DNA from 3 places in the Arthrobacter sp. Hb9-2 genome. Region 3 is predicted to be linked to each of the others. Evidence: riboswitches for the same ligand, from Rfam matches in the RefSeq annotation. Region 3 holds a riboswitch; each other region holds the start of a gene.

Region 1 (10,370 bases), on a different contig from region 3:
GTCAAGCTCCTCGACCCGAAGGGGATGCGCTTCGGTGTAGCTGGTGCCGGACGGGACGGTGGAGTAAAGGACGGCTGCTTTCATGGGAGATCCTGACTTCGTCGAAGGCAATGACGCCCAACTGCCCGGGCCTGCGGGGTCGCGGGTCCGGGCAGTTGGTGCTTTTTGGCTCTGGTGGTGACAGTGACTATTTCTTGCCGGAAGCGAGCAAGTCCGCGGTGCCCTGGGCGTCGGCTGCGTCCACGTCGTGGAGCGAGATGCCGCGGGTCTCCTTGAGGAAGAACACGGCGATGGCGGTCACGATGCAGGCTCCCAGCAGGTACAGCGCCACCGGAGTGGAGGACTTGAAGCTATTGAGCAGCGACGTGGCGATGATCGGTGCCAGTGAACCGGCGACGATGGAGGTCACCTGATAGCCCAGGGAAACGCCGGAGTACCGCATCCGGGTGGGGAACATCTCGGCCATGATGGACGGCTGGCCCGCGTACATCAGCGCGTGGAACAGCAGGCCGATGGTGATGGCGGCCAGGATGACGATGTCGTTGCCGGTGTCCATCATGGGAAAGGCGAAGAAGCCCCAGGTGCCACCGAGGATGGCGCCTGCCATGTAGACCGGCCGCCGGCCGAATGCGTCCGACATCTTGCCGACGAGCGGGACGGCGCAGAAGTGGATGAAGTGCGCCACGAGCAGGAGCAGGAGGATGCGGGAGGTGTCGGTCTGGACGACGATCTTCAGGTAGGTGATGGAGAACGTCACCACCAGGTAGTACAGGATGTTCTCGGCAAAACGCAGGCCCATGGCGGTAAAGACACCGCGCGGGTAGCGGCGGAAGACTTCGGCAACACCGTAGCCCTTCTTCTCCACCGTGACTTCCTTGCGGGCTTCAATGAAGATCGGTGCATCCTGGACTTTGGTGCGGATGTAGTAGCCAACGATCACGATGACGGCGGAGAGCCAGAAGGCGACTCGCCAGCCCCAGCCGAGGAATGCTTCCTGGGAGAGCGTGGCCGAAAGGGTGAACAACACGCCGGTGGCCAGGAGGTTGCCCATCGGTACCGCCGACTGTGGCCAGCTGGACCAGAACCCGCGGGACTTGTTGGGGCTGTGCTCGGCAACCAGCAGCACGGCGCCGCCCCATTCACCGCCGACGGCGAAGCCCTGCACGAAGCGCAGGAACACCAGGAGGGCCGGAGCCCAGTAGCCGATCTGGGCGAAGGTAGGCAGGCAGCCCATCAGGAAGGTGGCTACGCCCACCAGGATGATGCTCAGCTGCAGCAACTGCTTGCGGCCGAACTTGTCGCCGAAGTGGCCAAAGACGATGCCGCCGATGGGGCGGGCCACGAAGCCTACGGCGTAGGTGACGAAGGCGGCGATGATGCCGTCCAGTTCGGTCCCTGAATTGGGGAAGAACATTTTGCCGAACACCAGGGTGGCGGCGGAGGCATAGAGGAAAAACTCGTACCACTCAACAACGGTGCCGGCCATGGAGGCCGTAACGACTTTCTTCAGGCCTGAGGCCTTAACGTCGGTTTCCTCTGGCCGCCGTGCGGCGGAGCTTTCCGTACTCATTTATGAACTCCTTCGGCGTCGTCTTCGACACCACTGGGACAGGCTGTGGCGGATACACGTGATTTTGGCCACGAACCGCCGGGTCCCATTGAGTATGGTCTGCCTCCACGCCCAGCTCAACGGCGAATCATGCAGAGCCCATCTGCATTTATGCACATATTCTGGCTTTTGGTTGTGGCGTTATGCCGAAAGGTGTTGCCGGAGCTGCGATCCCAGCTGGCCGATCTCGGTGAGGAACCCGTCGTGCCCGATAGGCGCCTCGATGAGGTGGACGTCCACCTTTCCGGGAAGCGCCCGCGCCAGCTCCCGTGACTGGGACGGAAAGTAGAGCCGGTCCGAGTCCACGGCGGCGACAAAAAAGCGCGCACTGACACTGGACAGGGTCTGGGCGAGCGACCCCCGTCCCCGGCAGATGTCGTGGCTCATCAGCGCCTCTGTGATCGCGATGTAGCTGTTGGCGTCGAAGCGCTGGACCAGTTTGGTGCCCTGATGATCCAGGTAGCTCTCCACCTGGTAGCGCCCGCGGGCTGCCAGCTGCTCGCCCTGAAGCGGCGATTCGGGCGCCTGCGGCGCGCGTCCGAACCGTCCGTCCAGCTCCACCGGGGAGCGGTAGGTGATGTGGGCGATGCGCCGGGCCAGGGCCAGGCCTTCCTCGGGAGCGGGTCCGTTGTAGTAGTCACCGCCGTTGAAGTTGGCGTCCTGCCGGATGGCGAGGGTCTGCGCCTGGGCAAAGGCGATCTGCTCGGCGGTACTCGCGGCGCCCACGGCAATCACAGCACAGCGCCGCACCCGCTCCGGATACGTGACAGCCCATTCCAGCGCCCGCGCCCCGCCCATTGAGCCGCCCAGCACGGCAAACCAGCTCTCGATCCCCAACTGGTCGGCCAGCCGGGCCTCCGCCACAGTGCTGTCCCGCAGGGTCACCAGCGGAAAACGCGAGCCCCAGGGCGTTCCGTCCGGAGCAAGCGACGACGGCCCCGTGGACCCATAGCAGCCGCCCACTATGTTGATGGACACCACGAAAAAACGGTTGGTGTCCACCGGCGCGCCCGGCCCGGCGAGTTGTTCCCACCAGCCGGGTTCTTCTGTGTCGCCGCGGGTTACGTGGGTGCTGCCGGTCAGAGCGTGTTCAATGAGGACGGCGTTGCTGCCGTCCTCATTGAGTGTGCCCCAGGTTTCGTAGGCCAGGGTGACGTCCGGCAGGTATCCGCCGGCTTCCAGCTTCAGTCCCCCGATGGAGGCATAGCGGACAATCCCGTGTTCGGGGACGGTGGTACGGGTGACGGTAACCGTCATGGCAAGACCTCTTCTACGCGCTTGCCCGCCGTCGAATGACCGGCAGGCCAGGTCTTCACCCGGGGCACCCCACCGCGGAAGGAGGGTTGCCGGCCAGCAAGCCGGGGCTGTCACTGGCACTCATGACCTGGTTCGAGTGTACGAAACAGGCCCTGCCTGCCGCCAAGAGTGTGACTGGTTGTGACTTCCCCGGCCCGCCGCCGCGCTGGTGCCCTGGGTACGGCTAGGCGCCAGTGGCCTCCTTGGCCGCCCGGAAGCCAGCCTGGAGGTCCGCCAGGATGTCATCGATGTGCTCGATCCCCACTGACAGCCGCACCAGGCCGGGATTCACGCCGGCAACCACCTGCTGCTCCGGCGAGAGCTGGCTGTGGGTGGTCGACGCCGGATGGATCACCAGGGAACGGACGTCACCGATGTTTGCCACATGGGAGTGCAGCTCCAAGGCGTCCACAAAGCGCTTGCCCGCCTCCGCGCCGCCAGCGAGGTTGAACGACACGATCGCGCCGGTACCCTTGGGTCCGTACTTGCGTCCGCGCTCGTACCAGGGGCTGGACGGCAGCCCGGCGTAGGCGACGGATTCGACGTCGTCACGCGATTCCAGCCATTGGGCAACGTCCAAGGCATTGGCGACGTGACGTTCCACCCTCAGGCTCAGCGTCTCCAGTCCCTGGGCGATCAGGAAGGCGTTGAAGGGCGACACTGCCGAGCCAAGGTCGCGCAGCAGCTGCACCCGGGCTTTCAAAATGTAGGACAGGTTGGCACCCAGGGCACCGTCGGCGCCGAGGTCGCGGGCATACACCAACCCGTTGTAGGTGGGGTCCGGGGTGTTGAAGCCGGGGAATTTCGCAGGGTCCTTGCCGAAGTCGAATTTTCCGGAGTCCACGATGACGCCGGCGATGGCGGAACCATGGCCACCCAGGTATTTGGTGGCTGAGTGCACCACAACGTCCGCACCCCATTCCAGCGGGCGGATCAGGTATGGGGTGGACAGGGTGTTGTCCACAATCAGGGGCACTCCGGCCTCGTGCGCAACCTGGGACACCCCCTCGATGTCCAGGACGTCCTGCCGCGGATTGGAGACAACCTCGCCGAAGAACAGCTTGGTGTTGGGCTGCACTGCAGCGCGCCACTGGTCCAGGTTGTCCGGGTCCGCCACAAACGTGACGGAGATGCCAAACTTCTTAAGGGTGTGGGCGAAGAGGTTGTAGGTGCCGCCGTAAAGGCTCGGACTGGCCACGATGTGGTCCCCCGACTCGGCAATATTCAGCACCGCAAAAGTTTCAGCGGCCTGGCCGGAACTGAGCAGCAGGGCTCCCAGGCCGCCTTCAAGGCTGGCGATCCGCTGTTCCACGGCTTCCTGCGTGGGATTGCCGATCCTGGTATAGATGGGCGCCAGCTCGGCAAGCGCGAAACGGTTCGCGGCGCTTTCAGCGCTGGGGAAAACAAAGGACGTGGTTTGGTAAATGGGGAGGGCACGGGCACCCGTGGCAGCGTCCGGCTCTTGTCCTGCGTGGATCTGGCGGGTTTCGAAAGACCATCCGTTGGACATTTAAGGCTCCTTTGACATGGGCCCGGCATGCTCGAAGCACCGCGGGCCGCGCTTGCCATCCGGCCATTGCCGGACAGCCAGGTCCTCACCCGGGGCACCCCACCGCGGATGGAGGGTTGCCGGCCAGCGAGCCGGGGCTTGGCGCTGGCGCTCATAACCTGGGCCCAGTCTAGGAACTCCACGTGCCCGCCGCCACGAGTGTGACCGGGTGTGACTTCCCGCCCTGTTGCTGGACGACACTTCCTGACGGGGTGGAGCCAGGAGGCGCCACATGTTGATTTCCCAAGGTTCCGCAGAAGATGCGCAGGATTGAGCGAAGGTTGACCGTTTGCCGCCAATCCCCCGTTAGATTTGAGCCGGGAACACGTCACCTCGCCTTTCTTCTTCCACACCAAAGGACCACATTCAGTTGCCCCAATTCTCTCGCCTGGCACGTCGCACCGTCCTGCTCTCCGCCGTCGCCCTCTGCTCAGGCGCGGTGGCAGCCGGTCCCTGGCTGGCGTCCGCAGCGCACGCCGCTCCTTCCGCTGCTGCGGGTGAAAGTGGCCGCTACCTTGTCCAATTCGCTCCGGGCAAGGACGTCGCGGCGGAGGTGACGGCCCTCCGCGCCCAGGGAATTGGCGTCAACAGAACTTTTACCAAGGCAGTGAAGGGCGCTGCTATCGAAGCCAGCCCGGGGCAGGCTGCCGCCCTGCTCCGCTCGGGCCGGGCCGCAACGGTGGAGCCGGACCACGCTGTCACAGTATCCGAGGTGCAGCGCAACGCGCCGTGGGGCCTCGACCGGATCGATCAACAGGCACTGCCGCTCTCCGGCTCGTACACACCTGCCGCCTCCGGCCAGGGTGTCAACGTATACGTTGTGGACACCGGGATCCTCGCTTCTCATACCGATTTCGGCGGCCGGGTCAGCGCTGGATGGACAGCAAAGGCTGACGGCCTGGGATCAAGCGACTGCAACGGCCACGGCACGCACGTGGCAGGAATCATCGGCGGCGCCGTCCATGGCGTGGCCAAATCCGCCACCCTTATTCCGGTGCGGGCACTCGAATGTGATGGCTCCGGCGTCTACTCGGACATCATCGCAGGGCTCGACTGGGTTGCCGGTCAGCACCGACCTGGCACCCCGGCCGTAGTCAACCTGAGTATCGGCGGACCCACCAGCAGCGTGCTCGATGCAGCAGTCCAGGCCATCATCACCAACGGCCTTCCGGCCATTGTTTCAGCCGGGAACAACGCCGTTGACGCTTGCACGGCTTCTCCAGCCCGTACGCCCTCCGCCGTCACAGTAGCGGCAAGTGATTCCTTCGACAGGCAGGCCTCCTTCTCAAATTTCGGCAAATGCGTGGACCTCTACGCGCCGGGTGTAGGCATCCGCTCCGCCTGGCACACTTCCACGACGGCCACGGCGTCACTCGGTGGAACGTCCATGGCTACTCCGCACGTGGCTGGTGCTGCCGCCCTCCTCTTATCCGGCAATCCTCTTTTAACACCCACGCAAGTGACCGATCGGCTCGTCTCGTCCGCGATCGGAGGAATCATTGCAGGAACTGGAAGTGGAACGCCGAACCGTCTGCTGCACACCGCATCAGCTTCAGCCAACAACTTTTCGGTGGGGGGCGCGATCGGGGCCAAATACAACTCAATGGGTGGACCGGCGTCGCAGCTGGGCGCGGCCACCAGTCAGGAACAAACGGTCCAAGGCGGGGCGCAGCAACAGTTCCAACATGGGATTATTTTCTGGTCGCCGGCAGGTGGGGCACACCCGCTATGGGGTGCCATTGTGCAGAAGTGGTACAACGGCCATGACGCGGGCTACCCCATCCGGGACGAGGAGCCTCTGGGCGGCGGAGCAATAGCCCAGCACTTCACGAATGGAACGATGTACTACACACCGCAAATTGGCCTCCACTACATCGGCGCCGGAATCCGGGAGGCCTGGTGGAATAAGGGCGGCCAGACCGGAGTCGCCGGTTACCCTGTGTCCGATGAGAACCGCTGGCTTGAGGGCGGTGCGGTCCAGACTTTCCAGGGTGGAACCTTTTACTTCACACCTCAATATGGAACCAGGCTGTTGCAGGGAGCCATCCGCTGGGAATATGAGCGGAGGGGAGGCTACTCCTTCATTGGACGCCCGGTCACCGACGAGTACTCCTTGAATACGTCCACTCGCGCCCAGCGCTTCGAAAACGGCACCATCTACTGGTCTAACGGGAGCATACGGACCGAAAGGTTCTGAGTGTCGGCTTGTTGTGGGTGCGAATTTGAGCACGGCTGACACCACAGAGCCCAGTAAGGCTTACCTTAGCTGAGAGCCCGATCACAAAGTGCCAAGATGTTGCCATGCGCATGGATCACGTCTCTTACGCCTGTGAACACGATGGCCTGGCTGCCACCACCGAACGTATTTCCTCTGCCCTCGGCGTTGAGGCAGTGAAAGGCGGAGTACACCCGCGGTTCGGAACCCGGAATATGATCATCCCGCTCGCGGGACACAAGTACCTCGAAGTCGTCGAGGTCCTGGACCACCCCGCTTCCGACAAGGCTCCTTTCGGGCAGGCAGTGCGTGCACGGTCTGCGGCCGGGGGCGGTTGGATGGGCTGGTGCGTGGAGGTTGACGACCTCGTCCCCTTTGAAGAACGGCTCGGTCGCTCCGCGGTCAACGGAAACCGCAAGTTTCCTGACGGCCGCGAACTGGTCTGGAAGCAGATCGGTATCCTCGGCTTAATTGCCGACCCGCAGGTTCCGTACATGCTCAAGTGGGAGGGCGACCCGTCGCTGCACCCGTCCAACGCCTATGAGAGCAACGTTAAGATGAGCTGCCTGACCATTGCAGGCTCGGCAGCAAGGGTTACCGAGTGGCTGGGCGAGCCGGTGGAGAAACCGCTCGAAGATGTTGCCGTGGAGTGGGTGGCACCGCACGGGACCCCCGGGATCCTTTCGGTGACGTTCGAGACCTCCAGTGGAGCTGTCACCATCTAATCCTGCTTCATAGTCCCGGGCAGGACTGCCCGGGCCTCGGCTTGGGGCTAAGCGCCCTTCGAAGCTTCGGCCGCCATCAGCTTGTGACAACGGCGTCACCTGCCGATGGCGGCCGAATCCATTTCCATCAGCGCTCTCCGGAATGTCGTACCCGCTTGTCATGATTGGTCTATGGGGAAAGCGGCGGTGGCGAAGGCGTTTGAGCACATCAATGCCGCTCTTGCTGTGCTCAATGCCGAAGCGGAGGGGATGGGTTTCGAGCCATTCTCGAAGGCTGACCCGTTGGCCGGTCTTGCCCATGGTTGCCTGGACATCCTCGCCGGGGCGCGGGTGGCGGAGGCTGGGTTCGCGGGTTTGAAGGCGCGGGCCGCCGCGAATTATGCAGACACCGCGCAGTTCATCGCGCCGCGGGACGCACCGGAACAGGCGCTGGAAATGGCTGTGGCCGCGGAAATCGGCGCCCTCCTGGTCCTTGGTCCCCGAGCAGCCGGTGCGTTCCTGGCCGCTTCCTACGCCCTGACCACTTCCTTGCCCCGGACGCTGGCTGCCCTGCAACGCGGGACGATCTCCTGGCAGCACGCACTGGTCATGGTGGATGAAACGGCCAGCCTTGACCCGGCCGGGGCTGCCGCCTTGGAGGACCACTTCCTGGACCCCGACACACCGAGACCGGCCGCCGCGGCCACGATTGGGGAAATGCCGGCGTACCGGTTCAAAATTAAGGCCCGGACCTGGCGGGAACGCCACCACGCCGAGTCCATCGAACAACGCCACGCCAAGGGCGTGGCGGACCGGCGGGTGGAATACCGGCCGGATCAGGACGGAATGGCCTGGCTCTCCGCCTACCTGCCCGCAGACCAGGCGCTGGCGGGCTGGAACAAGCTCACTGCCGACGCAAGGGGACTACAGGGCCCGGAAGAGGCCCGGACCCTCACCCAGCTGCGCGCGGACCTCTACGGCAACCTGCTCCTCGGCGGAACAACCAACGGCGGTCCCGACACGGAGGCAGGAACAAATGCCGGCCCGTCATCGTCGATCCGCGCGCAGGTGCTGGTCACCGTGCCCGTGTTCTCCCTGCTGGGCCTCACCGACGAACCCTCGAAGCTCGACGGGTTCGGACCCATCCCGCCGTCGATGGCGCGGCAGCTGGCCGCAAATGGTGCGGGTTCGTTCTACCGGGTGCTGGTGGATCCGCGGGACGGCGCGCCGCTGGAAATCGGCCGCACCAGCTACCGCCTTACCAAAGCCATGAAAAAGGCACTGCAGCTCAGGGACGGCAAATGCACTTTCCCCGGCTGCAACAACCCATCCCTGGACAACGAGGCAGACCATCTTCAGGCCTGGCAACACGGCGGCCATACGGGCATCAGCAACCTGGCACAACTCTGCCCCAAACATCACCGCCTCAAACATGCCACCGGCTGGACACCCACCCAAGCCACCACAAACCAACCACCCGGCTGGACACCCACCCAAGCCACCACAAACCAACCACCCGGCTGGACACCCACCCAAGCCACCACAAACCAACCACCCGGCTGGACCTCACCCACCGGCCGCCACTACAAAGCCGAACACCACGACTGGGAACCACCCCACTGGCCAGATTCTGCCGTGCCAGAGAGCATCCGCGCCTTTGATGACCTCCTGGAACTATGGCCCCCATCCGATGACCCGTCAGAGCTGTGGCCACCGCCCGACAACCCTTCAGGCTTAAAGCCTGCGCCAGACGGTTCCTTCCAAGGGCCGCTGTCCGATGACGTGCAGATCGCACATGCCGGGCAGAGGGTGCCGGGCGGATAAGAGCTCTGACACGGGATGAACTTCCGCCGACCCAACCCTTCCTGCGTCAGCTTGGCTGTGGCCGTGGCACTGCTTTCACTCGCCTGTAGCAGCCGGGCCGCATCAGGCCGGCCTCGTCAGCCCGGCCACATCAGGCTGGCCTCGTCAGCCTGGCCGCATCAGGCCGGCCTCGTCAGCTGGGCCGCCCTACCCCAGCCCCACTGCCTTGCCGAACAGGCTGAAGCCAACGAACGCCACAATGTCCAGCAGTGCATGGGCAATGACCAGGGGCATCACACGCCGCGTGCGGGTGTACAGCCACGCGAAAACGATGCCCATCACCACGTTGCCGATGAATGGACCGAACCCTTGGTACAGGTGATACGTGCCGCGCAGCAGCGAACTCACCATGATGGACAGCGGAATGCTCCAGCCGAACTTCCCGAAGCGGTTCAACAGGTAGCCCACCACGATGACTTCCTCCACCACAGCATGGCGCATTGCGGACAGGATCAGTACCGGGACCGTCCACCAGTACGCGTCCAGTGCACTCGGGATGATGGCCGTCGTGATTCCGAGAGCCCTGCCCGCGGCATAGAGGCCAAGCGAGGGAATGCCGATCAGCGCGGCCAGCCCCAATCCCTGAAGAATGTCCCGCCCGGGCCGCTCGAAGTTGAATCCGAGCTTGCGGAAAGCCGAACCCGCGTTGCTGCCGTCGCCCGAGGAAGCCTGCCGTTGGTCAGTGAGGAAGTAAATCACCAGCAGCACCGGCACCAGCGCAAAGATGATGTCCAGCAGTTGGTACGTCAGGTCGAAGTACTCGCGGGTACTCTGCGACCGGTTGAGTGTGGAGGTGCCTTCCGCCAGCGGCGCGCGGGTCATCTTGTCCAGGAGCTGCACCACTGAGTACACGGCGGACTGGCCCAAGGACAGGCCCAAGACAATCCAGACTTCTATCCGCAGGCGACGGCGGGAGGGAACCAGCATGTACCCATCTTGCCTGCAGTTTCTGGATCCGGCCTGATTGCCCAGCGGTGTCCGGCCGGCAGGGGCGCCTTCCGCGCCGGATGGCTTCAATCCCGGCTGCAACCCGCGTCAGCCGGCGGCGACGATCACTTCCGTGCCGTTGGCCTCAAACGCCGCCTTATCGGGCTCCGAGATTCCCGCATCCGTGATCAAGCGGGTGAAGTTGTA
Region 2 (10,370 bases), on a different contig from region 3:
GCACCAACTACCGCATCACGCCTGCCGGACTGGCGGAGCTGAACCTGCGCCGCGAAGAACTGGCAGCAGTTGAAAAAGAGATTTCCGCTTCCGTACGGCGGCTGGCAGACAACCTCCGCGAGGACATCCGGAGCAATATGCGCGGGCTGCGGGCTGACCTTGCAGCGACGGCGGAGGCCGCCCGTGCCGCCGCCGGTTCGGTCGATTTCACGGCCTCCAGTGGCAGGCCCGCCCCCGAAAGCAGGCGTTCCCTGAAGGACGCTGAGATGATGCTCCAGGCGTTCCGTGATGACCTCCGCACCGAGCTTCGCCTTCAGGCCGGCAAGGAGCCACTCAACCCAGTGGTCCTGGAAACGCTCAGGACGGTGCTGGAACAGGCGCGCATAGCCGTCCGGAATTCCCTCCTCGAAAAGTAGCTCCGCGCCAGGGCCGCACATCGAACCGCAGGTCACGAGGTGGTTGCCGGTTCGCGGGGCGCCAAATCATGTGGGAGACTTGAGGGCAGCTCTTTTGAGTACCAACAGTAAGGAGGCCAGCTATGAGCAAGCGTGCACGCAAGCGTCGTGACCGTAAGCGTGGCGGCGCGAACCACGGGAAGCGCCCCAACACCTAGGCACAATGCCAGGTACTACGGTTCACAGCAAAGGACCCCGGAAGCCATTCGGCTTCCGGGGTCCTTTGTACTTATGGACGGGATCGTCGCCCTGCCCGGCTGCTGGACAGCTGACCTGGGCTAGGCGTCCACCGGGCGGATCGAATGGATCCGGTCCAGGATGGCGTTCTTGAGGTTCTCGGGAGCAGCCTCAGTGCAGGAACGCTTGACCATGTTGCGGATGACGCACTCAAGGTCGTATTGCTCCGTGCATTCGGGGCAGTCATCAAGGTGGGTCTTTATTTCCGTGATGTCCTCACGGGTCAAGGCTCCGTCCAGATACTCATAGATGCGTTGCATCCGGGTGTCGTCGCAGTCGCCCAATCCCTGGCAGTCGCTCATTTCCTGTTCTCCTGTTGTGTGCTTTCCGCCGCGTCCTTTGGACCTGCGGCCGTTTTGAATCCCCGCTCGGCGGCGTACTCCCCGAGCATGTCCCGCAACATTCTCCGGCCGCGGTGGAGCCGGGACATCACCGTGCCAATGGGCGTGTTCATGATGTCTGAAATTTCCTTGTACGCGAAGCCCTCCACGTCCGCGAAGTAGACCGCGAGGCGGAACTCTTCGGGGATGTCCTGGAGCGCGCGCTTGACGTCCGAATCGGGCAGGTGATCCAGCGCCTCTGCCTCAGCGGAGCGGAGCCCGCTGGAGGTGTGTGACTCAGCCCGCGCCAACTGCCAGTCCTCGATGGTGTCCGAGTTGGACTGGAGCGGCTCGCGCTGCCGTTTGCGGTACAGATTGATATAGGTGTTCGTCAGGATCCGGTAGAGCCAGGCCTTGAGGTTTGTGCCGGGCTTGTACTGGTGAAACGCGGAAAAGGCCTTGGTGTAGGCCTCCTGGACGAGGTCCTCCGCGTCAGCAGGGTTCCGGGCCATCCGCATCGCGGCCGAGTACAGCTGGTCGACATACTGCATCGCGTCACGCTCAAAGCGGACGCGGCGCTCTTCCGCGGACTCCGTGGAAAGTTCAACCACCTCTTCGGTGGTTCCCGCGTTGGGCTGCACGGATTGTGCCGTCGCCTCCGCCGGCTCGGGCCGTACGTCAGCGCTGCTCTTGGCTTCACTTTGGGAAGCCTCATACATGGCCGAAACGGCCGGATCCAAGGTGCTCATTGCCTTCAAGTCTACTGTCAGGCTCCGCGCACGCGGCGGGCCGTACTCGGGGGGTTCACCCTCCAACGAGTCCATTGCCACCGGGCCTGCCGCTTCAATTCCGTCCAACACCCGCCTCAAGGACCAACTCCGCTCTGTTGTCCGGTGCTTTGTGGTTCGGGCCCGGCTCTCGCGGACCCAGCATCCATAACCCCAGGCCTTGGGCAAATATTCCCCAAAAGTGCAAGACTAGAACCGACTTCGCCGCACCCGACGCGGTTCGTCCATCCAGGAGGAAATCCATGTCCTTTGTCCGCACACTCGCACGGCCCATGCTGGCTTCCAGTTTTGTTCTTGCCGGAATGGATAAGCTCAAGAACGCCGATGACACCGCCCAACAGTTGTCACCCCTGCTGAGCAAGGCAACGGCGGCGCTGCCGTTCCGTACTGACGAGAAGACGCTGGCACGGGTTATAGGTGGCACGCAGGTGGGCGCGGGCGTCCTCTTTGGGCTCGGGAAGTTTTCCCGGCTTTCAGCCACTGTGCTTACGGTCATCTCCCTTCTCAACACCTTTGTCGAGTGGCGCAGCGCGGACATCAGCAGCAAGGAAGGCCGCGGAAACCGACGCAACCAGCTGCTCAAGAATCTTTCGTTGAGCGGCGGGGCCCTGCTTGCTTCTGTTGACACGGCAGGCAAACCGGGACTGGTGTGGCGCGCAGAGCACCTTGCTGCCGACGCGCGGAAGGGTGCCGCCCACCTTGCCGCGGATGCCAGGAAGACCACCAACCAGAAGCTCTCCAAGGCCGATAAGGTGGTCCGCCGCGCCGTTGAACAGGCCACGGGGGCATAAGCAGGACATGACCGCCGCGCCCTCCACTGCCCAGGACAACTCCGGAACGTCCCTCCCCCACTGGCCCGCACCCTTCGCCTCCCGCCCGGTGGATGCCACCATCACGGTGCCCGGTTCAAAGTCGCTGACCAACCGGTACCTCGTCCTTGCCGCCCTGGCCAACGGCCCGTCGCGCCTGCGCGCACCGCTGCACTCCAGGGATTCCGCACTGATGGTTGACGCGCTCCGGCAGTTGGGCGCCACCATCACCGAGGTGCCGGGGGACGGGGCGTTCGGGCCGGATCTGGAGGTGGTGCCGCTGCCGGCCGATGCCGCATCGGCCTCCACGAGGATCGACTGCGGCCTTGCCGGGACGGTGATGCGGTTCGTTCCGCCGCTGGCGGCGCTGCGCAACGGTGCCAGCTTGTTCGACGGCGACCCGCATGCCCGGAAGCGGCCCATGGGAACCATCATCGAAGCGCTCAAGGCCCTGGGAGTGGCCGTTTCCGCGGAAGGCGGCGGCACACCGTCGTCGCTGCCGTTTGCAGTGGAGGGCACCGGAGAAGTTCGCGGCGGACACCTGGTCATCGATGCCAGCGCCTCCTCACAGTTCGTTTCTGCCCTTCTCCTCGTGGGGGCACGGTTCACCGAGGGCCTGCACCTTGAGCATGTAGGTAAACCTGTACCAAGCCTGGACCACATCAATATGACCGTCGCTGTCCTGCGGGGGGCCGGGGTTGTTGTTGACGATTCGGTTCCCAACCACTGGCTTGTTGCCCCTGGGCCCATCCAAGCCTTCGACCAGCGGATTGAGCAGGACCTGTCCAACGCCGGCCCGTTCCTTGCCGCGGCCCTGGCTTCCGGCGGTACGGTGCGGATTCCCGGCTGGCCCGAACAGACACAGCAGGTGGGAGATCTCTGGCGGAGCATTCTTGCCGAGATGGGCGCAGAGGTTACCCTGCGCGACGGCGTCCTGACCGTAACCGGCGGAGCGGAGATCAAGGGCGGGGATTTCGCGGACACAAGTGAGTTGGCGCCGACGGTCGCCGCGTTATGTGCCCTGGCCAGCGGCCCCTCCCGGCTCAGCGGTATTGCCCACCTGCGCGGGCACGAAACCGACAGGCTGGCTGCACTGGTCACCGAGATCAACCGCCTTGGCGGAGATGCCGAGGAAACCAGCGACGGCCTGGTGATCCGGCCCGCCAAGCTGCACGCCGGCGTCGTCCACAGTTACGCCGACCACCGCATGGCCACTGCCGGAGCCATCCTGGGCCTGGCGGTGGAGGGCGTGCAGGTGGAGGACATCGCCACGACTGCCAAAACTATGCCGGACTTTCCCCGGTTGTGGGCAAGCATGCTTGCCCAGGCAGGCTCGTCCAACACCGGCACGGAAGGTTCAACCGGTGGCGCGGAGCACTGATTCCTGGGATGAATCGGATGTCCGAATCCGCCCCAGCAAGAAGGGCTCGCGCCCTCGCACCAAAGACCGGCCCAGCCATGACGACGCCGTCACGGGACGCATTATCACCGTTGACCGCGGCAGGTATACGGCTGTGGTGGGTGAGGACTCCGGCAACGAACGCGTAGTCATTGCAGCGAGGGCGCGGGAGCTGCGCCGCAACCCGGTGGTGGCGGGTGATTTCGTATCCCTCGTAGGCGATGTCTCCGGCGAACCGGACACCCTGGCCCGGTTGGTCAAGATCCAGGACCGCAAGACCCTCCTGCGCCGCAGCGCGGACGACACCGATCCCGTGGAACGCGCCGTCGTGGCCAACGCGGACCAGCTCGTAGTTGTGGTGGCGGCTGCCAACCCCGAGCCCCGCACGGGCTTCATCGACCGCGCCCTGGTGGCGGCGTACGACGCCGGGATTGAGCCGATCCTGTTGGTCACCAAGGCGGATGTCAAGGATCCAGCGGAGCTGTTGTCCAATTACACCCACCTCGACTTCCCCGTGATCATCAGCCGGACGGCCGATTCCACCGCATCTGGGATCGATGCCCGCTCGGACGACGGACTGTCCGCACGCCTAGACAGCGGGGCTGTCGCGGAACTCCGCGGCTATCTGGATGGAAAAGTGACAGTCATGCTGGGGCATTCAGGCGTTGGCAAGTCGACCATGGTGAACGCGCTGACCGGTGCGGAGCGTGCCACCGGCGGGGTTAATGCGGTGACGGGTCGGGGCCGCCACACGTCGTCGTCGGCGCTGGCCCTGAGGCTGGCGGACGCACCCGCCGGCAGCTGGATCATCGACACCCCGGGCATCCGTTCCTTCGGCCTGGCGCACGTGGACCCGGACCGGATCCTGCGCTCCTTCCCGGACCTCTCCCCCGGCATCGAGGACTGCGAACGCGGCTGCAAACACACCGCCACGGCAGTGAACTGCGGGCTGGACGCCTGGGTGGGCGGCGGGCATGCCGGCGCCACCGGAGAAGCCCGGCTGGCATCCCTGCGGCGCCTCCTGGGCACCGACCCGCGGCTGGAGGCGCAGGAGGCGAAGGAACTGGGCAGCGTCAACTGACGGTGCCGATCTCCCAGCAGAACCGCGCGCAGACGGTAGTTTGGAACCATGATCCAACCCGCTTCAAGCTATAACGATGACCTGCGCCTGGCGCACGTCCTGGCAGACTCCGTGGATGACCAGACCATGAGCCGCTTCAAGGCCCAGGACCTCCAGGTGGAGACCAAGCCTGACCTGACGCCGGTCACCGACGCGGACAAGGCGGCAGAAGAAGCCATCCGCGGCCAGTTGTCCCGCTCCCGTCCGCGTGATGCAGTGCTCGGTGAAGAGTTCGGCAGCACCGGCCACGGGTCCCGCCGCTGGATCATCGACCCCATTGACGGCACCAAGAACTTCGTCCGCGGCGTCCCCGTCTGGGCCACCCTGATCGCCCTGGTGGATGAAGGCGAGCCCGTTGTTGGAGTGGTGAGTGCTCCCGCCCTGGGCAAGCGCTGGTGGGCGGCCAAGGGCATGGGCGCTTACATGGGACGGTCGCTGGCTGCTGCCACCCGGCTCCGCGTCTCGAATGTCGCCAACCTTTCGGACGCTTCGTTGTCCTACTCCAGCCTGGGCGGGTGGAAGGAGCGTGGCAATCTGGACAACTTCCTGGGCCTCACCGAGGACGTGTGGCGGACCCGGGCCTTCGGCGATTTCTGGTCCTACTGCCTGGTGGCCGAGGGCGCGGTGGACATCGCTTGCGAACCCGAACTCAACCTTTACGACATGGCGGCACTCGTGCCGATTGTGGTCGAAGCGGGTGGCCGGTTTACCTCGCTGGAAGGGGAGGACGGGCCGTTTGGCGGCAACGCGCTGGCCACGAACTCCATCCTGCACTCCGAGGTACTCCGCAGGTTGAACCCTGACCTGGACGATCTCCTCTAGGCACCTTCACCGAACAATCAGCGGCGGGCGGCTCCCAAAGGAGGCGCCCGCCGTCGTTTCTTCGGCCAAAGCAGCACTTTTCGGCAGGCGTAACAAAGCGCTTAACATTTGAGCCGGCTTCAAACCTTCCTGCCCCATGTCCTACGCTCTTAACCAGGTCACGAGTGCCAGCGCGAAACCCCGGTTTGCTGGCCGGCAACCCTCCAACCGCGGTGGGGTGCCCCGGGTGACGACCAGGCCGGTCCGGAACGGATGCGGCAAGCGCGGATTCCCGGAGCAGGGAGTCCTTTTCGAAGTGAGGTCTCTGTGACAACTGCCACCGTCTCCCCCAACGCCGCCGCCCAGCCCATCCAGGCTGAAGCCGCTGCCCTCTTTGATGCCCGCCGCGCTGTCGCCGGCCGTCCCCTTGCTGCCGTCACAGGTGCGGAAATCCAGGCGCCCCTCATCTCCGGCGGGCACGTCCGCTATGCAAACCTCGACTATGGTGCCTCGGCTCCCGCCCTCTCCGTAGTCTCGGCCTACCTCAACGAGATCCTGCCCTTCTACGCGAGCGTCCACCGCGGCGCCGGCTACGCGTCCCAGATCAGCACGTCCGTTTACGAGAACGCACGCAGCATTGTTCGGGACTTCGTGGGCGGCCGCCCTGACGACTCGGTGATTTTCACCCGCAACACCACCGATTCCCTCAACCTGCTTGCCGGTTGCCTGCCCGCGACGGACGGACGTCCGGACGGCGACGTCCTGTACCTGGACATCGAACACCACGCGAACCTGCTGCCGTGGCAGGGTGTCCCCCACCGGAGCATCGTTGCCGCTGACACCATCGCCGGGACCATCGAGTCCGTCCGCGCTGAGCTGGAGCAGGGCGGCGTGAGCCTGCTCGCCGTCACCGGCGCCTCCAACGTCACCGGTGAAATTCTTCCCATTCGGGCCCTCGCCGCGCTCGCCCACGAATACGGCGCACGGATTGTGGTTGACGCGGCCCAGCTTGCGCCGCACCGCCGCGTAAACATCGCCGCGGACGGCGTCGACTACCTCGCCTTCTCCGGCCACAAGCTCTACGCACCGTTCGGTACCGGTGTGCTGGTGGGCCGCGCCGACTGGCTGGACGCCGGAACGCCCCACCTCGCAGGCGGCGGCGCCGTCAAGGAAGCCAGGCTCGACGGCGTCAGCTGGGCCACCGGCCCTGCCCGCCATGAGGGCGGCTCGCCCAACGTCCTTGGCGCAGCAACGCTGGCCCGCGCCACACAGGTGATCGCCGGCCTGGACCAGGAACAGTGGCACGCCCACGAATCGGCCATCCGCTCCTTCCTGGTGGAAGGCCTGCAGAACATTGACGGCGTGACCGTGCACCAGATCTTCAAGGACACCAACCCGGATACGGACACCATCGGCGTGGTCAACTTCTCCGTGGAAGGCTACGACGCCGGTCTCGTGGCCGCCTACCTGTCCGCGGAACATGGCGTAGGCCTGCGGGACGGCCGCTTTTGCGCGCACCCGCTGCTGAAGCGGCTCGGGCTTCCTTCCGGTTCCCTCCGGGCCAGCTTCGGCGTCGGCTCACGCCTAGAGGATGCAGAACGGCTCCTTGCCGGCATCGACTCGCTGCGCCGAAACGGCCTGGGGTGGGACTACGTCGTCGACGCGGGGCGCTGGGTTCCCGCCAACGACGCGCGCACGTATCCGCACTGGGCACCGAACACTCCGGGGACCGCCGGGGCCGCCCCCTGCATCGACGACTGAACACTGTTGCCGTCCGCTGCCGGCACTGACTCTGCTTATTGATCTTGCCTCAACGTCGGGTGCGGTAAATTCGAAGGATACCCAAGGGCATCGGACGAAGGAGGCCACGCGTGGTACGGGGTGGCCCCAGGCTTGATCACGGACGGCGGCGGGAGCTCGGCCAAAGCTTCCAGGACGGCGGCCGGGACTACCAGCAGGTCCGTCCGGGCTACCCGGAAGAATCAGCCCGCTGGCTGGTGCCCCCGGGTGCCCGCGAGGCGCTCGATGCCGGTGCCGGCACCGGCAAGTTCACCGAACTGCTGCTGGACATGGCCCTGGCCGTCACGGCCGTGGACCCCTCTGCCGACATGCTCGAGCAGTTACGGGCGCACTATCCCGCTGCCACGGCAATCCACGCCACCGCGGAGGCAACGGGCCTGCCCGACGCAGCTTTCGACGTCGTAAGCGTTGCCCAGGCATGGCACTGGTGCGACGCCCTGGCCGCAAGTACCGAACTGGCACGCGTCCTCCGCCCGCACGGGACGCTGGGCCTGATCTGGAACCAGTTGGACACCTCTGTCCCCTGGGTCCACCGGCTCTCCCGGATCATGCACGCAGGGGATGTGTACAAGCCGGACTTCCGGCCGCTCGTGGGACCAGAGTTCCGGGGGCTTGAGGGCCACGTCACCCACTGGCAGGACCGCGTCAGCACCACGGACCTGGTGGAGCTCACAAAGTCCAGAAGCTACTATCTGCGCGCCGGCGAAAGCACCCGCGCCAAGGTGTTGGCCAACCTGGACTGGTACCTCCACGACCACCTGGGCCACAGCCTGGAAGAGGAGCTCGAACTGCCGTACCTGACGCTTACCTGGCGGGCCTTCAAGGCATGACGGAGAACAGGCAACGGGTAGGCTTGGAGCTGTGAAGACCAGCGCGCCCTCCTCCTCCATTGAGGATTACGTCAAGGTCATCTACTCCTTCACGGAATGGCAGGACAAGGCCATCACGTCCTCCCAGCTTGCGCAGCGCCTTGGCGTCGCCAACTCCTCGGTCTCGGAAATGGTCCGCAAGCTGAAGGACCAAGGCCTCGTTGACCATAAGCCCTACAGCGCCATCACGCTGACGGACGCCGGCGTCCGGCTGGCCCTTTCCATGGTGCGGCGCCACCGCCTGATCGAGACTTACCTTGTCCAGCAGCTGGGCTACAGCTGGGACGAGGTCCATGACGAAGCCGAGCTGCTGGAGCACGCCGTCTCGGACACCTTCATTGAGCGGGTTGCGGCCAAACTCGGGAACCCGCAGCGGGATCCGCACGGTGACCCCATTCCCACTGCCGACGGGAAAGTGCTGATGCCGCGCGCCCACCTGATGGGTGCGCTGGACCAGGGGCACACCGGCAGGATCACCCGGATCAGCGATGAGAACCCGGATTTGCTCCGTTATCTTTCCGCCGAGGAGATAGACCTCGACGCCGAGGTGGAGGTTGTGGGCCGCAAGCCGTTCGGCGGCGCCCTGGTGGTGCGGATCAGGAACTCGGGCAGGACCAGGGACTACGACCTGGCCGACGAAATCACGTCCGCCCTGTGGGTGCACAGCGACCGTCCCCACCCGGGCTGCCTGCTGGGAGACAGCTGAATGAACCCTGCCGGCATGCCGGCGGGCCGCGCCTGGATCGCTGTCGCCGCCGGAGGCCTCATCGGCACTGAACTGCGGTATGGACTTGGGCTGGCTTTTCCCGATCTTCCCGGTGCGGTCCCTTGGGCCACGCTGGTGATCAACGTTGGCGGCAGCTTCGTCCTGGCAGCGTTGACCACGGTCTGGATAGCCCGTCCGCAGACGGCCTTCTGGTTGCGGGCCGGGCTGGGGCCGGGTTTGCTGGGGTCCTTCACCACCTTCTCCGCCCTGGTGTTTTCTGTGGACCAGTTGGCCCGCGCCGGCGAACACATGGCGTGGGCAGCCTACCTGGCGTTGTCAGTGCTGCTGGGGCTGGCGGCGGCGGGTCTGGGTTGGCGGTTCGGCAAGGTGGTGGCCGTACGCCATGACGCCGGCCCGGGCCGCAGGGCGTGATGGCTGCTGCCCTGGTGGGCCTGTTCGGCGTCGCCGGAGCGCTTCTTCGTTTCGGTGTGGACAGCTGGTTCGCGCATCACGCGTCCATCCGTACGGCCCGCTCCCCCGGGAATTCCGCGCACGTCCCGTGGCACAAGGCGCGGCTGCACTGGCCCTGGGCCACCTTGCTGGTGAACGTGGCGGGGTGCTTCATCATTGGCGTCTCCCACGCCATGACCATAAAGCTGGAGCTCGCCCCGGAATGGCAGACCGCACTGGCAACAGGGCTGGCCGGGGGGCTCACCACCTTCAGTTCATGGACAACGGCAACAGTGCGGTTGTTGACCGAGGCTCGCTTCGGCTCCGCCATGTTGAACGTGGCGGCGAACCTTGTGCTCGGCTTTGCGGCTGCTGCGGCCGGGATTGCCCTCGCTTCCTAGCGCTGCTGCAGGCGATTTGGCCCGCTCGCGTATCGTGGATGGTGATGATTAGCAGACGCGACGCGGCCATTGCCCTTGATGTACCGATGGAAATGGCCCAGCGCCACGGCCTTCCAAAATGGATGACCGAAGCTGAACTGGGTGAAATCCTGGACAACCCGCCGCCCTGGCTGGTCCAGTCCCGCGCCAACCGCACCGGAAAGCGGCCTGTTTGG
Region 3 (10,370 bases):
CGTCCACGTCCTCCAGGCCCACCGAAAGCCGCACCACGCCGTCGCTCAAGCCAATGGCTGCCCGCCCCTCCGGACCCATCGCACGGTGGGTAGTAGTGGCCGGGTGCGTGATGAGGGACTTTGCATCCCCGAGGTTGTTGGAGATGTCGATGATGCGCAAACCATCCAGCAGCGCAAAGGCGGCCTCCTTGCCCGAGCGGCCACCCGTCGTCGCAAGCTCCAGGGTGAGAACCGTGCCGCCGGCGCTCATCTGCTTTGCCGCCAGTTCGTACTGCGGGTGCGACTTCAGGAGCGGGTACTTCACCCAGCTCACCGCGGGCTGCTGCTCCAGCCACTCGGCCAGCCGCAGGGCGGACGCGGATGAATGGTTGACGCGCAGGGCCATGGTCTCAAGGCCCTTGGTGAGCACCCAGGCGTTGAAGGCGGACAACGACGGGCCCGTGTGGCGCATCAGCTGCTTGACCGGCCCCTCGATAAATTCCTTGGTGCCCAGGACGGCGCCACCCAGGACTCGTCCCTGGCCATCGATGTGCTTCGTGCCGGAGTAGACGATGACGTCGGCACCTAGCTGCCCGCAGCGCTGCAGCAGGGGAGTCGCAAAGACATTGTCGACGACGACGGTGGCGCCTGCCGCGTGCGCGAGGTCGCTGACCGCGGCGATGTCGACGATTTCCTGCATCGGGTTGGAAGGCGACTCAAAGAAGACGGCAGTGGTGGGCTGGGACAGGGCGTCGCGCCACTGTTCCAGGTCAGGACCGTCCACGAACACCGTCTCCACACCCCACCGCGGCAGGATCTCGTTCAGGATCACAAAGCAGGAGCCAAACAGCGAGCGGGCGGCCACAACGCGGTCGCCGGCAGCCAGCAGCGCACCCAGGGCGGTAAACACGGCAGACATGCCGGACGCCGTCGCAAAGCACGCCTCGGTTCCCTCAAGGAGGCGGAGGCGTTCCTGGAACGTGGCCACCGAGGGGTTGCCGTAGCGGGAGTACACAAAGCGCTCATCCTCGCCCGTGAAGGCGCGCTCGGCAGCGGCGGCGGATTCGTACACGAACCCGGAGTTCAGGAATACAGCCTCGCTGGTTTCCTGGAAGTTGGTGCGGTCCAGTCCGCCGCGCACGGCCTGGGTGTCGGGGCTCCAGCCGGCAGCGTCTTCGTTGAAGGTCACTTAGTTCTTTCCAAGGTTGGTGGGCAGTCCCCGGTTCTTCCATCCGTTGACAGTGCGTTCGCCGTAACGGTCCGGCTCGCCTTCAAAGCCCTCCAGCACGTTGTAGGAGGTGAAACCGGCCTGGGTGGCGGCAATGGCGGCCGCGATGGAACGCTGCCCGGAGCGGCACAGGAATACCAGTTCGGTAGACGGATCCTCGGGCGCCTGCTGGGCCAGGGAGCTAATGAAATCAGGGTTGGGAATGCCGCCCGGGAACGTCCACTGGATGAACAGCGGATCGTTGTCGGTGGCCTTGGTGTCAGGGATGCCGATGTGGGCCCATTCGCCCTCAGTGCGGACATCCACCAGGATGGCTCCCTGCTCCAGCTTTTCCCACGCCTCCTGGGGCGTCAAGTCTCCGGCGTAGCTCATGCGTGGCCCTCACCGTCGAACTCGAGGTCTTCGCCTGCGGATTCGAGGTTATCCACTGCGGTGGCGACGGCGGCATCAGCCGAAGCGATGGCCGCCGGCAGGACCAGGGCCTGGGCAACGATGACGCTGCTGCCGTTGAACGTTGCCGCCGGGCTGCCGTGCAGCACGTAGCCCTCGGCCAAGGCGGTGGAAATCCGTTCACAGAAAGACCTGTCATCCGGGCCGGTGACAAGCCGGTACGACAGTCTCTCTTCAGGGGCAGGTGCGTCGGACACGACGGATCTCCTTCTCTCACGCTTGCAACTCGAATCGGTCGATATGCCGAGTATTCACCTGAGGCACCCCGCCGCGAAAGGAGGGTTGCCGACCGGCCAGTCAGGGCTTGGCGCCGGTACTCATTACTCCCCAGAAACGTAACACTTGGCGCGCAGGGGCGCACCGCCGCCGTCGTCATGTTCCGTAACTGAACGGGGCGCGGTGCAGCAGGCGGCGATTTCCGCGACACCGGAGGAACCGACGGCGGCGGCATCACCGCAGGTGGGCGCCCTTTTCCGGCCTTTTGCGGACGCCCCGCCAGATAAAGTTTCATACGGGGCAGTCCCCATCATCAGAACCAGCACCGGGGGTCCACATCAGCACGCTAACTGCCGCGCCACAGCACCCTGCCGGCCCTTACCGGGTACGCCGGCTGCGCGTAGTTGGGGCGCTCCTTGCCACACTGCTGATTGCCCTCGTGGCAGTGGTGTTGCCCGCAGGGTCAGCCCAGGCCGCGCGGAGTTTTCCTGAAGAGGGAAAGCCGCTGCTGGGCGCCGTCCTTGAATGGGGTGAGGACTCCGCCGCCGGTTTCGCCGACCGGCTGGGTGCTTCGCCGGCTATTTTTGGCCACGACATAGCGTTTCCCTACCGCTCATCAGAGCAAAACGACATCGAGGGATTCCTGGAACAGTCCTCCCTGCAGGGTGCCCACGCGATGCTCACAGTGAAGCCCACGATGCCGCTGGACCAGATCGACGCCGCGGCTGCGAGGCCCTTCGCCGAAAGGGTGCTGGAGCTTGCGTCCAGTTTCAAAGGACAGCTGCTTGTCCGGTTCGCCCCGGACATGAACGCAAGCTGGGTTGAGTGGGGCCAGCAGCCGGCTGCCTACCGGGGGGCATTCAAGGCTGTGACAGCGGCGTTCCGGGAGGTCGACGGCGGTGGGGGCGTTGTGATGGTCTGGGAACCGTACCTGGGCACGGATTATCCGTTCGACCGGAACCGGAACGCGCCCGCACAGGGAAGTGATGGGTTCGCGCTGCTTGATACCAACGGCGACGGCGCCTGGAACGGCTCGGACGCAGCTTACGAACCCTACTATCCCGGGGACGATGCGGTGGATTGGGTTGGCCTGACCGCCTTCCACGACGACACCGCCGGTGGTGCTGCCGTCAACACAGTTCCCCGCGCCGGCCAACTGCGGGAAATGCTCACGGCCTCCGGCGGTGAAAACTTCTACGCCAGCTATGCAGAGGGAAGGGACAAGCCGTTCCTCCTGCACACCTCCGCGTTCTACAGCCCGGCCTCCGGCGGCGCATCCGAAGCGGCCATCAAGGCCGCTTGGTGGGACCAGGTGGTGGGGACGGCCACCGCTGCCGGGTTCCGCATGACAGGCGCGGTGGTGTGGGACGAGCGGACCAGTACGCGGGACACCGGAGTGGCAAGCATCGACTGGCGGCTCACCGGAAACCCGGGCATCGCCAACGCCGCCCTGGGCACATTGGAAGCGTCCCCCATCGTCGCAGGCCCGGTCACCGAGGTCAGCTCCGGCAGCACGTACGTCCGGGCAAACACCCTTACGGGGGCCGCTGCCTGGACCGTGGGCGCGGCGCTCCTCATCCTCCTGGTTGCCCTGTGGCAGATTCCCCGCCGGGTCAATGCCGCTACGGCGTGGGGATATTCAGACCCGTCCAGCAGGGATGCGCGCGTGGATATGCTGCGCGGCCTGGCCATTGTCTTTGTTGTGGTCAACCACTTGGGCCTGACCTCGCTGTTCCAGCTGCTCACCCAGGAGGCGGTGGGCTTTGTTTCGGGTGCCGAGCTGTTCGTCCTCTTCTCCGGACTGGTGGTCGGCATGGTGTACGGGCCCAGGGCCAAGGATGACTTCGGAACGGTGGTTGAACTAACCTCCCGGCGGGCCGGCAAGCTTTACCTGACGGCACTGATAGTCCTCATTGGCGTCTTCCTGGTCTCATTGCTGCCGATCTTCCGGACTGACCCCCTCACCACCTTTGTGGACCAGGGAACGGGCGGGGCAGGGCACGACGGCGCCGGCCGTACCTATGACCTTTATGCCGGCATGGAATCCCTGTTCCAGTTCCCGGTGCCGCCGCAGGTGCTCCCTGCCATCCTGCTGCTGCAGTTCGGACCCTGGCAGTTCAACGTGATGGGCCTTTACGTGGTGCTGCTCCTTGCCAGCCCGCTGATCCTGGCTGCGCTCAACCGCGGCAAGGCAATCTGGGTGCTGGCCGGAACCCTTGCGGTCTACGCCGTGGGAGCTGCCACGAGGATCCGGCTCCTGCCCTCCCAGTTCGAGGACTCGTTCCCGCTGCTCGTGTGGCAGGTGCTGTTCGTGATCGGACTCGTCGCCGGCTACCATCGGCGCAGCATCGTCGCCTGGTTGGCGGGACAGACCTGGCTGGTGGCCGCGTGCACCGCCGTCGCACTCCTGTTCGCGTTTCTCTCGTGGGGCAACCCCTACCTGGCGAACGGCTTCGATGTCCGCCTCGCCATCATCCCGGACGCCGTGTACCGGAGCATGTACGACTTATTCTTTGGCCGCACGTATCTGGCGCCGGGCCGGCTTCTTAACGTCCTGGTCCTGGTGGTGGCGGCCTACGCCTTCCTCACCGCATACTGGCAACCCGTGCAGCGCGCACTCGGCTGGTTCCTGATTCCGCTGGGCCGCGCCACCCTCTATGTGTTCATCATGCACGTGGTGCTGATTGCCGTGGTGGCCAATATTCCAGCACTGCAGCAGGAGAACGTGCTGCTCAATACCGCCGCATATGCCGTAGTGCTGGGGCTCCTGTGGGTCATGGTCCGGACCAGGTTCCTCTTCCGGATTATTCCCACATAGCGCATTCGCAGGAGCTGCCTGTACCATCCGGGAAGCGTTTACTTCGCGGAAATGTGAACGCTACAACACTGACATTGTCACAGCATTTGACGAAACATTTCCCCCATACGATCACCGCGTAACAGTCCGGTGAAAGGGAAAAAATGACAGATGCGACTCGCAGGAACTTCCTCCGCTACGTGGGCATGGTGGGAGGAGCCGGGGTGATGTACGAGACCATGGCCGCGATGGGCCTGGCTCCCGATACGGCCGCTCCTGCCTATGCTGCGCCCCGGGCCAATGACCTGCAGGGCAAGGGGAAGAGTGTCGTCATCCTGGGCGGCGGCATCGCCGGCCTGACGACCGCTTATGAGTTGGGCAAGGCGGGCTACAAAGTCACCATCCTTGAGGCCCGGATGCGGCCGGGCGGACGCAATTGGACGGTGCGTGGGGGAACCGAGGAAACGGACCTCCTCGGAGTTACCCAGCGGGCGACGTTCTCCAAGGACCAGTACATGAATGCCGGCCCCGGCCGCATTCCCCAGCACCACATCACCCTGGACTACTGCAAGGAACTGGGGGTGGCGATCGAGCCGTTCACCAACCAGAATGCTGACGGATATCTGTTCCGGGAGGGCAACACCAAGCTCTCCAACACCCCTGTCCGCCACCGCGCAGCCAAAGCCGATGTCTACGGTTACGTCTCCGAACTCCTCGCCAAAGCCACAGACCAGGGTGCCCTGGACAGCTACATGAGCGCAGCGGATAAGGAGAACCTGATCTCCTTCCTGCGGAATTTCGGCGCCATCGGCGGCAAGGTTCCCGGCAATGCGGCGGCAAGCTTCAAGTACACCGGCACGGGCCGCAAGGGCTACTCCGTGGCCCCGGGCGCCGGGCTGGAAGCGGGAACACCCCTGGCGCCGGATGCCCTTTCGGATGTTTTTGCCAGCGGCGTCGGCAACTATTTCTCCTTCGAATTCGGCTGGGACCAGGCCATGATGATGTTCCAGCCCGTGGGCGGCATGGACCGCATCCCGTACGCGTTCGAAGCCGCCATTGGCAAGGACAAGTTCATTTACGGGGCCCAGGTCCTGTCCATGAACAACACCGCCGCCGGGGTAGCGGTGGAGTACACCAACCCGGGCGGCCAGGCCAAGAAGATCGAAGCGGACTTTGCCGTCTGCACCCTGCCGCCGCACATCGCCGCCAAGGTTCCGGGCAACCTCCCCACAGACGTGCTCGATGCCCTGAAATTCGCAAGCCCCACCGACGCCGGCAAGATCGGCATCGAATACTCGCGCCGCTGGTGGGAGGAAGACCACCGCATTTACGGCGGCATCACCAATACCAATATCGATCTCGGCAACATGTGGTACCCGTCCACCGGCTTCCACGGGCAGCGCGGCACCATGGTGGGGTACTACAACACCGGCGCCAGCGCCCGCGTGTACAAGGAACTCAGCCCGGAGAAGCGCCTGAGCCGCGCCCTGGACCAGGGTGCCAGGATCCACGGCGACGTTTACCGCAAGGATGTCGCGGCGTCGTTCTCCGTTGACTGGGGGAACACGGCCTTTTCCGAAGGCGCCTGGGTGGGCTGGGCGTCGCAGACGGACGCCAAATACGCCAAGCTGCTGGAACCGTCCGGCAACATCTACTTCGCCGGCGACCACCTGAGCCATGCCATCGCCTGGCAGCACGGCGCCATCACCTCCGCCAGGGCCGCCGTCACCGCCCTGCACACCCGGGCGGCAGCAATGGTGGCCGGATGAAGCCCCTCCCTGCTCCCGCCATAACTCAAGCCAAACACCGAAAGAAGCCCATGCTCCGTCGCAAACTTTCCCTCATCGCCGCCGGTATCGCCGGAATCAGCCTCACCGCTACCGCAGCCTTCGCCGCACCAGCGGTCTTCAAGGACCTCACCGATCCCAAGCCCGGAACTACGGTTTCCAGCCTTCCCGCCGGACAGGACAATCCGATGATTGCCAGCGGCGTGGCAATTGGTGCGAACACTCCCATTTACAAGACCAGCGGCTTGGGGCCGTCCGCGCTTAACACCGCGGCCCCCGCCGGCAGTGAGCAGCGCTACGTGGACACCGCAGTCTTCCCCGGCGGGGTCCTCCCGCCCGGTGTCACCATCACCGAGGCCCAGGGAATCAACGCCCTCCGCAGGATTGGCGAAAACCTTGCCCAGGCTGGATTGGATTACGACGACGTCATCACCATGCGCGTCTTCCTCCAGAACCCCGCCGGTGCAGAAAAAGCCGACTTCGACGGCTGGAACCGTGCGTACCGGCAGTACTTCGCCAACACCAGCCTGTCCGACGGTTCCGCGTTCAAGGTTCCGCTGGGCTCGGCTGCTCCCGCCGAACCCTTCGTCGTCAATGCTGCCCGGCCCTCAAGGTTTGCCCTCGAGATCGAGAACCTGCCCGTGAACGGGTGGCTCGTCGAGGTGGAAGTAGACGCCGCCTACCCGGCTCCAGGAGGTAAATAGGGAAAAGGCGTGGACCGCGGCCCTGACGGGCTGCGGTCCACGCCTTTTTCGTGTTCGCGGCTTCCTAAACGAGCCCGGGGTAGCTCGCCAGGATATAGTCTGCGGCGGCCGGGCCCTTCATCCTCAGGCCGTTGCAGCCGGGAGTGAGGCGATGCTTCATGGCGTCCCAGAAGGCGGACTCCCGGCCCGGCGCCTGCTTATTGATGAAGCACCAGCTGGTGTACAGGCCGTAAAGGCGGTCATCGTCGAGGCTGTGGTCGTCGGCCCGGTCAAACTGGGTGGCTTCCTGGAGGAAAATATCGAACTGCGAATGTGCCATGACGGCGTCCCTTCGCTACGTGCGTGGTTGCCGCCGTTCGGCTACAGCAGCGTTAACATCCGAGCCTGCACAAGGCCGTGGTGTTTTGATCGATTCCTGGGGGAAACGACGGTTCAAGGCGGCGTCAACACCTCATCTACAATGTAGACTTTAGCCGTAGACTGCAAATACGGCAAGCGTCTGGAGTTACTTCCGGGCAGCGCTTGCTGCCGGCTCCAGAATGGAAAACTCATGTCCTCGCCCAAGAGCTCAGGCACGAAAGGCCGCGACCGCAAAGAGAAGCTGAGCCGTGATCTGGTGCTCACTAAAGCTTTGGAAGTCGTGGACGCGGAGGGCTTGGAGGCCCTTACCATGCGGCGCCTGGGGCAGGAGCTGGAGCGAGACCCCATGAGCCTGTACCGCTATGCGGAGAACCGGGCGGCGCTTCTGGATGGCGTCTCGGAGCTGGTGCTCAATGAGCTGCCCATCCACCCCGAGGACCCCGACTGGAAGGCCCAGCTCCGGCTCATCGCGCACAATTTGCGGCGGCTCGCGCTCCAGCACCCCAATGTTGTACCGCTGCTGGTGACCAGGCCGCTTTCCACGCCACTGGGGCTACGGCCCCTGGGCACACTGCGCCCGCTGGAGCAGATCCTCTCCTTGCTCATTGGCGCTGGCTTCAGCCCAGCCGACGCCCTCCACGTCTACCGCGCCTACTACGGGTTCCTCTATGGCCACCTTTTGAATGAGCTGCAGGAATTCGTTGTGGACCCGGAAGAGAACGAAGTGCTGCTCCGGCTGGGACTGCACCGGCTGCCATCAAAAGAGTTTCCCCGGCTCCGTGCACTGGCCCCGGCGCTCGCTGACTATGACGGCGAGCGAGAACTGGACCAAGGCATAACCATCCTGCTGTCGGGCCTCGAAGCGCAGCTGACCCTCGAACCTCACGCTTCTTCCGCCTAACTGGCGGGAGTGCCGCGGGCAGCTCCTCGAAGGAAGCCCGCCGGCGGTCAGCAGTGCGGGTGTTCCAGACGTCCGGCCAGTTCACCTTGAAGCGGCGGCCGGTCATCGCCTGTGCTGACAACCTGATGTAGTGGGCTTTCTCGCCCGGCTGCCAGGGTTCCAGGCCAAGGCCGTCCACGGCATCCTTGTCCGCCTGGTCCTCGATGACTTCAGTGTCCTTGACCGGGAAGATCCCCGGATGGCCGTCCACCACCAGGCCAAGGCGGCCCAGGGTGTCCTGCTATTCGATGCCCGCGAACAGCTCGTTCAGCTCCGCGGTGAGCTCCTTCTGCACCGAGGGCATGCCCACCTCGTTGCCGTCAATGCGGTTCACCGGCGCAAGCATGCGCACGCTCGAAATCAGCCAGACCGCATCGGCGTCCAGCAGGTCCTGGGGCTCCAGCGGGCCGTACCCCAGTTCCCAGCCGGCCGCTTTGGCCGCAGCGAACAACGCACCTTGAGAGGTGCCGGCCAGGATGCCGCTGTCCAGCTGCGGCGTGATCAGGCGCTTGACGGAGGCACCGTCGTCGGACGTTTCCACGTGCGCCATCAGCACGGTGGACGTGGGGCCCTCCAGGACCCGGCCGTCGGAGGAGATGAAGATGACGTCGTCCGCGCCCTGCTTGTGGGCGTGGCGCAGGGCTGCCATGTTGACAGCGTAGGAGAGCGTTTTCGCGCCGAGCAGCAGCCATGGGGCGCGCTCGGCAACGTCGCTGTCGTAGCCGCGGTCCAGGAGGATGACGTCGATGCCGGCCTCGCGCTGGCGGCGCCCGGCCGCCCCGACAGGGGAAACCTGGACCCAGGAGGTGGGGGCCGAGGCGCCCTCCACACCACGGGTCACCACGAGCTTGACCACTAGTTCGTTATCGGCCCCGGAGGCGGGCGGATGCTGGGCGAGGTGTTCGGACACGGCGGTGGCGACTGCACGGCGCCACTCCGCCTCGCCGGGAATGGCGAGGTCCAGCGCCACCGCGGAACCCGCCAGGCGGTCCAGGTGGGCCTGGATCTTCCGTACGCTGCCGTCCACTGCGAGCATCGTCTCGAAGATCCCGTCGCCCCGGGTGGCGCCCTGGTCCGTCACCAGCAGCTGGGGCTTGGTCGCGTCGGCCAGCCGGCCGTCCGGGAAGGAGGGGTCGAGGAATACGAGAACCACGGAAGCTGGAGAGGTCATGGCTCCAGCTTAGTGCGGCGTCCCGCGGATAAGCTGGGCAGAGTGCCCCGGCTGGAAACCGTCCGCCGGCAGCCCGTCTCCCGGGGGTTATTCGCGTGTTGTGGCCATTTTCGCTTGCCGGTTCCGCTCCGACGTGGATCGTGGTGCTGCTGGGTGTCGCCGATCTGGTGATCAGGGTGCTGGCCGTGGGCATCATCCCCGGCAACCGGCGGCCCACGACGGCGATGGCCTGGTTGTTGGGCATATTCTTTGTCCCGTTTGTGGGCCTCATCCTTTTCCTGCTGTTCGGCAACTTCCAGCTTTCGAAGCGGCGCCGGGATCAGCAGCAGCTGGTCAACGAGAGGGTACGCGCCGGGATCTCGTCCCTGGCGGACGTGGAAAGCGACTACCCGGGCCCGGAATGGGTAACGTCGGCCGCGGAATTGAACCGGAGGCTGGGTTCGCTCCCCATGGTGGATGGCAACTCCGTGGACCTCATCCCGGGCTATCCGGACTCCATCCTGCAGATGACGGAGGCGGTGCGGAAGGCGAAGCAGTTCGTTAATGCCGAGTTCTACATCATGAGCACGGACCACATCACTGATGACCTGTTGACCGCCCTGGAGGAAGCGGCCGAGCGCGGAGTGGAAGTCCGGGTGTTGTTCGACCACATCGGCACCCTGCGGGTCAAGGGTTACAAAGACCTGTTGAAGCGGCTCAGGGCCGGCAAGATCCAGTGGAAGCGGATGCTCCCGCTCC

What was found. Region 3 has a riboswitch for S-adenosylmethionine ahead of AC5RV1_RS13040 (DUF1737 domain-containing protein). Riboswitches for the same ligand answer to the same signal wherever they lie in the genome.
Region 1: it holds a riboswitch for S-adenosylmethionine, as region 3 does, so the genes downstream of both, metX (homoserine O-acetyltransferase MetX) here and AC5RV1_RS13040 (DUF1737 domain-containing protein) in region 3, are expected to answer to the same signal.
Region 2: it holds a riboswitch for S-adenosylmethionine, as region 3 does, so the genes downstream of both, AC5RV1_RS14285 (aminotransferase class V-fold PLP-dependent enzyme) here and AC5RV1_RS13040 (DUF1737 domain-containing protein) in region 3, are expected to answer to the same signal.

What each region holds. Positions count from the first base shown of each region.
Region 1 is NZ_JBNHGJ010000009.1:41,401-51,770, reverse strand. Features, by position in the region: gene AC5RV1_RS07395 (zinc-binding dehydrogenase) at 1-84, opposite strand, end outside; gene AC5RV1_RS07390 (MFS transporter) at 188-1,570, opposite strand; gene metX (homoserine O-acetyltransferase MetX) at 1,751-2,866, opposite strand; SAM riboswitch class IV at 2,879-2,994, opposite strand; gene AC5RV1_RS07380 (bifunctional o-acetylhomoserine/o-acetylserine sulfhydrylase) at 3,090-4,415, opposite strand; SAM riboswitch class IV at 4,459-4,574, opposite strand; gene AC5RV1_RS07375 (S8 family serine peptidase) at 4,825-6,651, shown strand; gene AC5RV1_RS07370 (VOC family protein) at 6,756-7,394, shown strand; gene AC5RV1_RS07365 (HNH endonuclease signature motif containing protein) at 7,566-9,197, shown strand; gene AC5RV1_RS07360 (CPBP family intramembrane glutamic endopeptidase) at 9,384-10,163, opposite strand; gene AC5RV1_RS07355 (DeoR/GlpR family DNA-binding transcription regulator) at 10,272-10,370, opposite strand, start outside.
Region 2 is NZ_JBNHGJ010000025.1:3,029-13,398, reverse strand. Features, by position in the region: gene AC5RV1_RS14325 (PadR family transcriptional regulator) at 1-416, shown strand, start outside; gene AC5RV1_RS14320 (50S ribosomal protein bL37) at 539-613, shown strand; gene rsrA (mycothiol system anti-sigma-R factor) at 734-994, opposite strand; gene AC5RV1_RS14310 (sigma-70 family RNA polymerase sigma factor) at 991-1,836, opposite strand; gene AC5RV1_RS14305 (DoxX family protein) at 2,043-2,591, shown strand; gene aroA (3-phosphoshikimate 1-carboxyvinyltransferase) at 2,599-3,990, shown strand; gene rsgA (ribosome small subunit-dependent GTPase A) at 3,974-5,089, shown strand; gene hisN (histidinol-phosphatase) at 5,138-5,950, shown strand; SAM riboswitch class IV at 6,107-6,220, shown strand; gene AC5RV1_RS14285 (aminotransferase class V-fold PLP-dependent enzyme) at 6,257-7,690, shown strand; gene AC5RV1_RS14280 (class I SAM-dependent methyltransferase) at 7,801-8,559, shown strand; gene AC5RV1_RS14275 (metal-dependent transcriptional regulator) at 8,591-9,304, shown strand; gene AC5RV1_RS14270 (fluoride efflux transporter FluC) at 9,305-9,736, shown strand; gene AC5RV1_RS14265 (fluoride efflux transporter FluC) at 9,736-10,155, shown strand; gene AC5RV1_RS14260 (hypothetical protein) at 10,200-10,370, shown strand, end outside.
Region 3 is NZ_JBNHGJ010000021.1:58,680-69,049, forward strand. Features, by position in the region: gene AC5RV1_RS13030 (O-succinylhomoserine sulfhydrylase) at 1-1,168, opposite strand, end outside; gene AC5RV1_RS13035 (rhodanese-like domain-containing protein) at 1,169-1,579, opposite strand; gene AC5RV1_RS13040 (DUF1737 domain-containing protein) at 1,576-1,854, opposite strand; SAM riboswitch class IV at 1,868-1,982, opposite strand; gene opgC (OpgC domain-containing protein) at 2,313-4,691, shown strand; gene AC5RV1_RS13050 (flavin monoamine oxidase family protein) at 4,835-6,439, shown strand; gene AC5RV1_RS13055 (Rid family hydrolase) at 6,490-7,161, shown strand; gene AC5RV1_RS13060 (hypothetical protein) at 7,226-7,480, opposite strand; gene AC5RV1_RS13065 (TetR/AcrR family transcriptional regulator C-terminal domain-containing protein) at 7,712-8,422, shown strand; gene AC5RV1_RS13070 (aminodeoxychorismate lyase) at 8,703-9,632, opposite strand; gene cls (cardiolipin synthase) at 9,731-10,370, shown strand, end outside.